Regions from separate parts of the Enterobacter sp. I4 genome, predicted to be linked through region 2. Evidence: predicted binding sites of a transcription regulator. Region 2 holds the regulator's gene; the other holds the start of a gene.
What was found. Region 2 encodes CRP, which controls carbon source genes, mostly activating them, when cyclic AMP is high. Its sites were predicted from a motif close to ATGTGANNNNNNTCACAT; they were not measured.
Positions count from the first base shown of each region.

Region 1 (5,553 bases), on a different contig from region 2:
TCTGCCCGCGCCGCTTTGAGCGCACCGATAGCCATCTCGATCACCACCGGCTCGCTGACCGCGCCATGCTGTTCAAGCGTGGCTTCACGCACGCCGATCATCTGCGCTTTAGCCTCGTTACTGTAGGTTACAAACCCGCGTTCAAACCAGGCGGAACTGCCGGCAATATCGGTAATCGCCTTCGCCACCCAGCCGCCGGTGCAGGATTCTGCGGTGGTGATGGTCGCGCCACGCTGCTTCAGCGCCAGCCCTACCACTTCGCTAAGCTGCATCAATTCATGGTCAGTCATTATCGCTCCAGGCCGTAGAAAACATGCAGCACAAGATAGCACTTTCTCGTCAGATATGGGGACGCGCTTCAGGTTTTACGAGGGGGCTTCAGAAAATAGCCGGTGCGGGCGCACCGGCTGCGGAGAAGGCCATTACTGACTGAACGGTGACGCCGCCGGCACACGCGCCTGCGATACCGCCAGGCCCAGCTGCCACACGGCCATCGCATAGTGCGTGCTGTGGTTGTAGCGGGTGATGGTGTAGAAGTTCGGCAGGCCGAACCAGTACTGATAACCGGTCCCCACGTCCAGACGCAGCAGGCTCACCTGGTCAACGTTACCCAGCGGCTGCGTCGGCGTTAGGCCTGCCGCTGCCAGCTGCGCAACGCTGTATTTGGTTTTGAATCCGTTTGCCAGACCAAACGCCTCGCCGTTGGCCTGCACCGCCACCTGGCCGCCCGGCGTCCAGCCGTGTGCTTTGAAGTAGTTAGCCACGCTGCCGATGGCATCCTCAGGATCCCACAGGTTAATGTGTCCATCGCCGTTAAAATCAACCGCGTACTGCTTATAGGAAGACGGCATAAACTGGCCGTAGCCCATGGCACCGGCGAACGAGCCTTTCAGATCCAGCGGATCGTCCTGTTCGTCTCGCGCCATCAGCAGGAACGTTTCTAGTTCAGACGAGAAATACTCGGCGCGGCGCGGGTAATTGAAGGAGAGCGTCGCCAGCGCATCAAGAATGCGGGTTTTGCCCATCACGCGTCCCCAGCGGGTTTCCACGCCGATGATCCCGACAATGATTTCCGGCGGCACGCCGTAGACCTGCCACGCGCGGTTGAGCGCATCTTCATACTGGTTCCAGAACGCCACGCCATTCTGCACGTTGTCCGGGGTAATAAACTGTTTACGGTAGCGCAGCCACGCGCCGTTTGGCCCGGTCGGCACCTGGGCCGTCGGTGCCTGGCGGTCCATCAGGCGCAGCACGTAGTCCAGACGCTTCGCCTGGGACAAAATGGCATGCAGCTGCTGGCGGTCAAAACCGTGCTTGCTCACCATTTTATCGATGAACTGTTCGGCCGCAGGGTTATTCGCGAAGTCGCCGCCCATCTGCATCATATTGTGCTGTGGCTCCAGCAGGAACCCGCCAGAAGGCGCGCCCGCCGTTTGCTGAGCGGCTTCGGTCTTAGGTTTGCTACTACAGGCAGACAGGAGAATAAGCGCAGGCAACAGCGCTGCATAACGACGCTTGAACATGTGGCATCCATTTAACGAGTCCGGTAAGAACCCAGTATGGTAAAGCATCCCCGACTCCTCAAGGAAGCGGTACGCACCTTCCCAACGTAAATCAGCGCTTTTTTCTGCCGAAAACAATTCACCGCATCAATAAACTTTCAAAATAATCTATTTTTCTTTCATTGTGAGATCTAAATAACACTTTAAAATCTTTCAAAGTGATTATTATTAGCCCCAGTTATACAAAACAAAAAAGCCTTACAGGAGAGAAGAATGATAGAAACCATCACCCACGGTGCCGAGTGGTTCATCGGGCTGTTCCAGAAAGGGGGCGAAGTGTTCACCGGCATGGTGACCGGGATCCTGCCCCTGTTGATCAGCCTGCTGGTGATCATGAACGCGCTGATTAACTTTATCGGCCAGCAGCGCATTGAACGCTTCGCCCAGCGCTGTGCCGGAAACCCGCTGTCCCGCTACCTGATACTGCCCTTCATCGGCACCTTTGTTTTCTGCAACCCGATGACCTTAAGCCTTGGCCGCTTTATGCCGGAGAAGTACAAGCCGAGCTACTACGCCGCCGCCTCCTACAGCTGCCATTCCATGAACGGCCTGTTTCCGCACATTAACCCCGGCGAGCTGTTTGTTTACCTCGGGATCGCCAGCGGCCTCACCACCCTTGGCCTGCCGCTCGGCCCGCTGGCGGTGAGCTACCTGCTGGTTGGCCTGGTGACTAACTTCTTCCGCGGCTGGGTAACGGACCTGACCACCACCCTTTTCGAGAGAAAAATGGGCATCCAGCTTGAACAAAAAGTTCACCTTTCAGGAGCGACAGCATGAACCGGATCCGCATTGAGAAAGGCACGGGCGGCTGGGGCGGCCCGCTGGAGTTCGACGCCGCCGCAGGCAAAAAGATCGTCTACATTACCGCGGGCACGCGCCCGGCGATCGTTGACAGGCTGCGCGAGCTCACCGGCTGGGAAGCGGTCGACGGCTTCAGGGAGGGCGAGCCGCCGGAAGCGGAAATCGGCGTGGCGGTCATCGACTGCGGCGGCACCCTGCGCTGCGGCATCTACCCAAAGCGCCGCATTCCTACGGTGAATATTCACTCCACCGGAAAATCGGGCCCGCTGGCGCAGTACATCCTTGAAGATATTTATGTCTCGGGCGTGAAGGAGGAAAACATCACTCTGGTGAATGGCACTCCCGCGCCGCAAAAAGCGGCACCGCGCGAGTACGACACCAGCAAGAAGATCACCGAGCAGAGCGACGGCCTGCTGGCGAAGGTCGGGATGGGGATGGGGTCCGCCGTGGCGGTGCTGTTCCAGTCCGGGCGCGACACCATCGACACGGTGCTGAAAACCATTCTGCCGTTTATGGCCTTCGTCTCGGCGCTGATCGGCATCATCATGGCGTCCGGCCTGGGGGACTGGATTGCCCACGGCCTTGCCCCGCTCGCCAGCCACCCGCTCGGGCTGGTGACGCTGGCGCTGATCTGCTCCTTCCCGCTGCTGTCGCCGTTTCTTGGCCCGGGCGCGGTGATTGCCCAGGTCATCGGCGTGCTGATTGGCGTGCAGATTGGCCTGGGCAACATTCCCCCGCACCTCGCCCTGCCCGCCCTGTTTGCCATTAACGCCCAGGCGGCGTGCGACTTTATCCCCGTCGGGCTGTCGCTGGCCGAAGCGCGTCAGGAGACCGTGCGCGTGGGCGTGCCGTCCGTGCTGGTTAGCCGCTTCCTGACGGGCGCGCCGACGGTGCTGATTGCCTGGTTTGTCTCCGGCTTTATTTATCAATAAGAGGTTCCTGCGATGACCGTTATTTACCAGACCACGATTACCCGCATCGGCCAGAGCGCAGCGGATGCGCTCAGCGACCAGATGCTGATCACCTTCCGCGAAGGGGCACCGGCGGATATCGAAGAGTTTTGTTTTATCCACTGCCACGGCGAGCTGAACGGCGAGCTGAAGGCAGGAAGTCAGCTTGAACTGGGCGAGGCGCGCTATGCCGTGACCGCCGTCGGCGACGTGGCCGAGCAGAACCTGCGCGAGCTGGGCCACATCACCCTGCGCTTCGACGGCCAGCCGCAGGCGGAATATCCCGGCACGGTGCACGTTGATGGCCCGGTTCCGCAGGCTGTTACCCCAGGCTGCACGTTAAAATTTGTTGCGTAATTAAGGAGAGTCACATGAGTCAGGTTGCCGTTGTCATTGGTGGGGGACAAACCTTAGGCGAGTTCCTCTGCCGTGGGCTTGCCGCTGAGGGTTACCGCGTGGCGGTAGTGGATATTCAGAGTGAAAAAGCCGCCCGCGTGGCGGACGCCATCAACACCGAGTATGGCGAAGGGATGGCGTACGGGTTTGGCGCAGACGCCACCAGCGAGCAGAGCGTGATGGCCCTCGCCCGCGGCGTGGACGAGATTTTTGGCCGTACCGACCTGCTGGTCTACAGTGCGGGGATAGCGAAAGCGGCGTTCATCAGCGATTTCGAGCTGGGGGACTTTGACCGCTCGCTGCAGGTGAATCTGGTGGGCTATTTCCTCTGCGCCCGCGAGTTTTCCCGCCTGATGATCCGCGACGGCATTCAGGGGCGCATCATTCAGATCAACTCGAAATCCGGGAAAGTGGGCAGCAAGCATAACTCCGGCTACAGCGCGGCGAAGTTTGGCGGCGTGGGGCTGACGCAGTCCCTGGCGCTGGATCTGGCCGAATACGGGATTACCGTTCACTCGCTGATGCTGGGCAACCTGCTGAAGTCGCCGATGTTCCAGTCCCTGCTGCCGCAGTACGCCACCAAGCTCGGAATTAAAGCTGAGGAAGTGGAGCAGTACTACATCGATAAAGTGCCGCTAAAGCGCGGGTGCGACTATCAGGACGTGCTGAACATGCTGCTGTTTTACGCCAGCCCGAAGGCCTCGTACTGCACCGGGCAGTCGATTAACGTCACCGGCGGGCAGGTGATGTTCTGATCGAGCGGTTTGTTTTCCCCTCACCCCGGCCCTCTCCCCATAGGGGAGAGGGTGTGTTTTGTCCCCTCTCCCCTATGGGGAGAGGGTTAGGGTGAGGGGTGAGGAAAAATAAGGAACTAATATGGTAACCGCATTAATCACCGTCGCCGCCCTCGCCTGGCTCTGCCAGATGGCGTTTGGCGGCTGGCAAATTCATCAGTTTAACCGCGCGTTTGACGCCCTGTGTCAGAAGGGCCGCGTGGGCGTCGGGCGCTCCGGCGGCCGCTTCAAACCGCGCGTGGTGGTTGCCGTTGCGCTGGATGAACACGATCGGGTGTGCGACTCCCTCATCATGCGCGGCATGACGGTGTTTGCCCGTCCGGCGAAAATTCAGGCAATCAACGGTATCGCTCTGCATGAATTACAACCTGATGTGATCTTTCCCCATGATTCGCTCTGTCAGAATGCACTATCATTAGCGCTTAATCTGAAACATGGATAATTTCGTTGTGAAAGTTACAGACTTGCGAAATTATCATTTCGCAACGTAAGGAACGAAGCGCCTATGAAACCTCGTCAGCGGCAGGCGGCCATTATTGAGCATCTGCAAAAGCAGGGAAAGTGCTCGGTAGAAGAGCTGGCCCACTACTTTGACACCACCGGCACGACAATACGCAAGGATCTGGTGTTGCTCGAAAACTCCGGCGCCGTCATTCGTACCTACGGCGGCGTGGTGCTTAACAAGGATGAAGCCGACCCGCCTATCGATCACAAAACGCTGATTAACACCCACCAGAAGGCGCTGATTGCCGAAGCGGCGGTGAAATTCATTCACGACGGTGATTCCATCATCCTCGACGCGGGCAGCACCGTCCTGCAGATGATCCCCCTGCTCAGCCGCTTTAACAACATCACGGTGATGACCAACAGCCTGCACATCGTCAACGCCCTGTCGGAGTTCGACAGCGAGCAGACCATCCTGATGCCCGGCGGCACCTTCCGTAAGAAATCGGCGTCGTTTCACGGCCAGCTGGCGGAGAACGCCTTTGACCACTTCAGCTTCGATAAGCTGTTTATGGGCACCGACGGCATCGACCTGAACGCGGGCGT
Region 1 covers NZ_JALBUO010000001.1:809,008-814,560, reverse strand. The annotation lists gene pncC (nicotinamide-nucleotide amidase) at 1-290, opposite strand, end outside; gene mltB (lytic murein transglycosylase B) at 423-1,523, opposite strand; gene srlA (PTS glucitol/sorbitol transporter subunit IIC) at 1,776-2,339, shown strand; gene MOQ06_RS03825 (PTS glucitol/sorbitol transporter subunit IIB) at 2,336-3,295, shown strand; gene srlB (PTS glucitol/sorbitol transporter subunit IIA) at 3,308-3,670, shown strand; gene srlD (sorbitol-6-phosphate dehydrogenase) at 3,685-4,464, shown strand; gene gutM (transcriptional regulator GutM) at 4,586-4,945, shown strand; gene MOQ06_RS03805 (DNA-binding transcriptional repressor) at 5,009-5,553, shown strand, end outside.
Region 1: the regulator CRP is predicted to act here: its motif matches at 1,687-1,704, upstream of srlA (PTS glucitol/sorbitol transporter subunit IIC).

Region 2 (5,553 bases):
GGCGGTGGGGTATTCGCTGGGGGGTAATATGCTGGCCTGCCTGCTGGCGAAGGAGAGCGACGCGGTGCCGCTGGACGCGGCGGTTATTGTCTCCGCGCCGTTTATGCTGGAGCAGTGCAGCTATCATATGGAAAAGGGGTTTTCGCGGGTTTATCAGCGGTATCTGCTCAACCTGCTGAAGGCTAACGCCGCGCGCAAGCTGAAGGCCTATCCGGACACGCTGCCCGTCACGCTGCAACAGCTCAAACGCGTGAAGCGCCTGCGCGAGTTTGATGATTTGATCACCTCAAAGATCCACGGGTTTGCCGATGCAATTGACTATTACCGTCAGTGCAGCGCCATGCCTTTGCTGAATCAAATCACGAAACCCACGCTGATTATCCACGCCAAAGATGACCCGTTTATGGATCATCACTCGATCCCCGCCCCTGACTATCTGCCGGATAACGTGGAGTATCAGCTCACCGAGTTTGGCGGCCACGTGGGCTTTGTTGGCGGCACGCTGCGTCGGCCAAAAATGTGGCTTGAGACGCGTATACCCGACTGGTTAACGGCCTATCTGGACGGTAAAAAATGATTATTCCCTGGCAGGATCTCTCTCCCGAAACGCTCGATAACCTGATTGAAAGCTTTGTCTTGCGCGAAGGCACCGATTATGGTGAACATGAACGTTCGCTTGAACAAAAGGTCAACGATGTTAAGCGCCAGCTTAAGAGCGGCGACGTGGTGCTGGTATGGTCCGAACTGCATGAGACGGTCAATATTATGCCCCGCAACGCGTTTCATGGCTGATCTTTAAACCTTTCCAGTCAGGGAGTTGCTATGTCTGCCAGACATCCGGTTATTGCCGTTACGGGTTCGAGCGGGGCGGGAACCACCACCACCAGCCTCGCCTTTCGCAAGATCTTCGCACAGCTGAATTTACGGGCGGCAGAGGTGGAAGGCGACAGCTTTCACCGCTACACGCGCCCGGAGATGGACATGGCCATCCGCAAGGCGCGCGATCTGGGTAAACACATTAGCTACTTCGGACCGGAGGCCAATGACTTCGGCCTGCTGGAGCAAACCTTCCGTGAATACGGGCAGAGCGGTACCGGACAGTCCCGCAAGTATCTGCACACCTACGATGAAGCCGTGCCCTGGAATCAGGTGCCGGGCACGTTCACGCCCTGGCAGCCCCTCCCGGAACCGACTGACGTGCTGTTTTATGAAGGATTGCACGGCGGCGTGGTCACGCCACAGCACGACGTGGCGCGCCATGTGGATTTGCTGGTGGGCGTGGTGCCGATTGTTAACCTTGAATGGATCCAGAAGCTGACGCGTGACATCAGCGAGCGCGGGCACTCTCGCGAGGCGGTGATGGACTCGGTGGTACGTTCCATGGAGGATTACATCAACTTCCTGACGCCACAGTTTTCCCGAACCCATATTAACTTCCAGCGCGTCCCTACCGTAGACACCTCAAACCCGTTCGCCGCAAAAAGCATTCCCTCGCTGGACGAGAGCTTCGTGGTGATCCACTTCCGCAATCTGGAAGGCATCGACTACCCGTGGCTGCTGGCGATGCTGCAGGGTTCATTTATTTCGCATATGAATACGTTAGTGGTGCCGGGCGGAAAAATGGGGCTGGCGATGGAGCTGATCATGACGCCGCTGGTACAGCGGTTGATGGAAGGGAAGCAGATCGCATAATCATATCCCCTCTCCTGCGGGAGAGGGTTAGGGTGAGGGCATCAACACGCAGATGCCCCCTCAATCACGCCTCGATCACTTCATACGAATGCGTGATGTTCACCGCTTTCTCCAGCATTAACGCCACCGAGCAGTACTTCTCCGCGGAGAGATCCACCGCGCGGGACACCGCCGCGTCCTTCAGCGCTTTACCGGTGACCACAAAGTGCAGATTGATGTGCGTAAACAGGCGTGGCGCCTCTTCACGACGTTCTGACGTCAGCTTCACTTCACAATCGGTCACGTCATGGCGGCCTTTTTGCAGGATCGACACCACGTCGATAGCGCTGCATCCACCCGCGGCCATCAGCACCATTTCCATAGGGCTTGGGGCTTTATCGCCGGAGTTGCCATCCATCAAAATCTGATGCCCGGAAGCGGACTCGCCCAGGAACGTTAACCCTTCAACCCATTTCACGCGCGCTTGCATATTCACTCACTCCAACGTTGCATTTTTTATGACAGATTACGTGTACGTTACATTTCTCGCAACGGAAGGCGACCTGCGTCATGCTGAAGCGAGACACCAGGAGACACGCGGCGAAAGCTATGCTAAAACACTCTGGATGCTACAGTAATACATTGACGTTACACATGTATGCAGAGGACATCAAACTTTACTGGCTGCGAAACGTTACGACAGCCGACTTCCCAGGTATGGGTAAGAATTCGATTGCAACCCCAGAGTCCGGATGCATCTTATGACTCTGGTGACAGCTTATAACAGAGGATAACAGCGCATGGTGCTTGGCAAACCGCAAACAGACCCGACTCTCGAATGGTTCTTGTCTCATTGCCACATTCATAAGTACCCATCAAAGAGCACGCTGATTCACCAGGGTGAAAAAGCGGAAACGTTGTATTACATCGTTAAAGGCTCGGTGGCCGTGCTGATCAAAGATGAAGAAGGGAAAGAGATGATCCTTTCTTATCTGAACCAGGGCGATTTTATCGGTGAACTGGGCCTGTTTGAAGAAGGCCAGGAACGTAGCGCCTGGGTTCGTGCAAAAACAGCATGTGAAGTGGCTGAAATTTCTTACAAGAAATTCCGTCAGCTGATTCAGGTTAACCCTGACATCCTGATGCGTCTTTCTTCCCAGATGGCGCGCCGTCTGCAGGTGACCTCTGAGAAGGTAGGCAACCTGGCCTTCCTGGACGTGACCGGCCGTATCGCGCAGACCCTGCTGAACCTGGCGAAACAGCCAGACGCCATGACCCACCCTGACGGCATGCAAATTAAAATTACCCGTCAGGAAATTGGTCAGATCGTCGGTTGTTCCCGTGAAACAGTGGGCCGTATCCTGAAGATGCTGGAAGATCAGAACCTGATCTCTGCCCACGGTAAAACTATCGTGGTCTACGGAACCCGTTAATTCCGGCCAAACGGCGTGCCGCCGCAGGGTGGCACGCCGTTTTTGTCTCTACTCCTCATGTGGCGCAGGCTGATCTATCACCCGGAAGTTAACTACGCACTGCGACAAACGCTGGTGCTGTGTCTTCCCGTGGCCGTGGGCCTGATCCTCGGACACCTGCAGCAAGGCCTGCTGTTTTCCCTCGTTCCCGCCTGCTGCAACATTGCCGGTCTGGACACGCCGCATAAACGCTTTTTCAAACGCCTGATCGTCGGCGGCTGCCTGTTTGCCGGCTGTAGCCTTGCCGTCCAGCTCCTGCTGGCCCGGGACATTCCCCTGCCGCTGATCCTGACCGTGCTGGCGATGACACTCGGCGTGACCGCCGAAATCAGCTCGCTGCACGCCCGCCTCCTTCCCGCGTCGCTGATCGCCGCCATCTTCACCTTAAGCCTGGCGGGCAATATGCCGGTGTGGGAGCCGTTGCTGATCTACGCCCTCGGCACGCTATGGTACGGGCTGTTTAACTGGTTCTGGTTCTGGCTGTGGCGGGAACAGCCGATGCGCGAATCCCTCAGCCTGCTCTACCGTCAGCTGGCGGAGTATTGCGAAGCGAAATATACCCTGCTGACGCAGCACACCGATCCGGAAAAATCGCTGCCGCCGCTGCTGGAGCGCCAGCAAAAGGTGGTGGATCTGATAAGCCAGTGCTACCAGCAGCTGCACATGCTCGCCGCCAGCCAAAACCAGGAATACAAGCGGCTGCTGCGTATCTTCCAGGTCGGGCTGGATTTGCAGGAGCATATCTCCGTCAGCCTTCACCACCCGGAAGAGGTGCAAAAGCTGGTGGAGCGCAGCCACGCGGAGGCGGTGATCCGCTGGAACGCGCAGACCGTTGCGGCGCGCCTGCGGGTGCTGGCGGACGATATTCTCTATCACCGCTACCCGACGCGCTTTACCATGGACAAACAGCTCGGCGCGCTGGAGAAGATAGCGCGTCAGCACCCGGATAACCCGGTCGGCCAGTTTGCCGCCTGGCATTTCAGCCGTATCGCCCGGGTGCTGCGCACCCAGCGCCCGCTGTACGCCCGTGACCTGATGGCGGATAAGCAAAAGCGGCTCCCGCTGCTGCCTGCCCTGAAAAGCTATCTGTCGCTGAAGTCAGCCGCCCTGCGTAACGCCGCCCGGATAAGCGTGATGCTGAGCGTCGCCAGCCTGATGGGCATGGCACTGCACCTGCCGAAACCCTACTGGATCTTAATGACCGTGCTGTTTGTCACCCAGAACGGCTACGGCGCCACGCGGGTACGTATTCTGCACCGGGCGGGAGGCACCATGGCGGGGCTGATTATCGCGGGCGTGACGCTGCACTTCCACGTGCCGGAGGGCTACACGCTGGCCGGCATGCTGGCCATTACCCTGGTGAGCTACCTGATTATCCGCAAAAACTACGGCTGGGCGATGGTGGGCTTTACGGTGACGGCGGTATATACCCTGCAGCTGCTCACGCTAAACGGGGAACAGTTTATTATCGCCCGGCTGGTCGATACGCTGATTGGCTGCCTGATCGCCTTTGGCGGCATGGTCTGGCTGTGGCCGCAGTGGCAGAGCGGGCTGCTGAGGCAGAACGCCCACGACGCGCTGGAGGCCGACCAGCGTGCGATTCGCCTGATCCTGAGCGACGATCCGCAGCCTTCCCCGCTGGCCTACGAGCGGATGAAGGTCAACCAGGCGCATAACGCCCTGTTCAACTCCCTCAACCAGGCCATGCAGGAGCCGGGCTTTAACGCGCACTATCTGGCGGACATGAAGCTGTGGGTAACGCACAGCCAGTTCATCGTCGAGCATATAAACGCCATGACCACGCTGGCGCGCGAGCACACGATGCTGACGCCGGATCTGGCGCAGCGCTATTTGCAGTCGTGTGAAATTGCGCTGCAGCGCTGCCAGCAGCGTCTGGAGTATGACGCGCCGGGCGAGTCGGGAGAAACGAATATACTGGAAGCGCCGGAGACGCTGACCCACGGGCCGATGAGCACCCTGGAGCAGCATTTGCAGCGCGTGCTGGGGCATCTGAACACCATGCACACCATTTCGTCGGTGGCATGGCGCCAGCGTCCGCATCACGGGATTTGGTTAACCCGCAGGCTGAAGCGGACGGCGTATTAACCTTTTACAATCTTCGCGACCGCCGCTGCAAAACGGCTTAACCCGTCTTCAATATCTTTCTCTTCCACCACCAGCGACGGCGCAAAGCGCATGACGTCCGGCCCCGCGTTGAGCACCATAACGCCTTCATGCGCGGCAGCGTGCAGGAAATCGCGCGCGCGGCCTTTGTACTGCGGCTTTAGCTCCGCGCCAATCAGCAGCCCCATCCCGCGGATCTCGCTGAAGACGTCATACTGGTCGTCAATCTGCTGAAGGTGCTTCACAAACCGTTCGCGCTTCGCGTTCACGCCGTTCAGAACGTCCG
Region 2 covers NZ_JALBUO010000002.1:799,511-805,063, forward strand. The annotation lists gene MOQ06_RS16250 (hydrolase) at 1-577, shown strand, start outside; gene MOQ06_RS16255 (YheU family protein) at 574-792, shown strand; gene MOQ06_RS16260 (phosphoribulokinase) at 823-1,692, shown strand; gene MOQ06_RS16265 (OsmC family protein) at 1,757-2,161, opposite strand; gene crp (cAMP-activated global transcriptional regulator CRP) at 2,472-3,104, shown strand; gene MOQ06_RS16275 (YccS/YhfK family putative transporter) at 3,162-5,249, shown strand; gene MOQ06_RS16280 (aspartate aminotransferase family protein) at 5,246-5,553, opposite strand, start outside.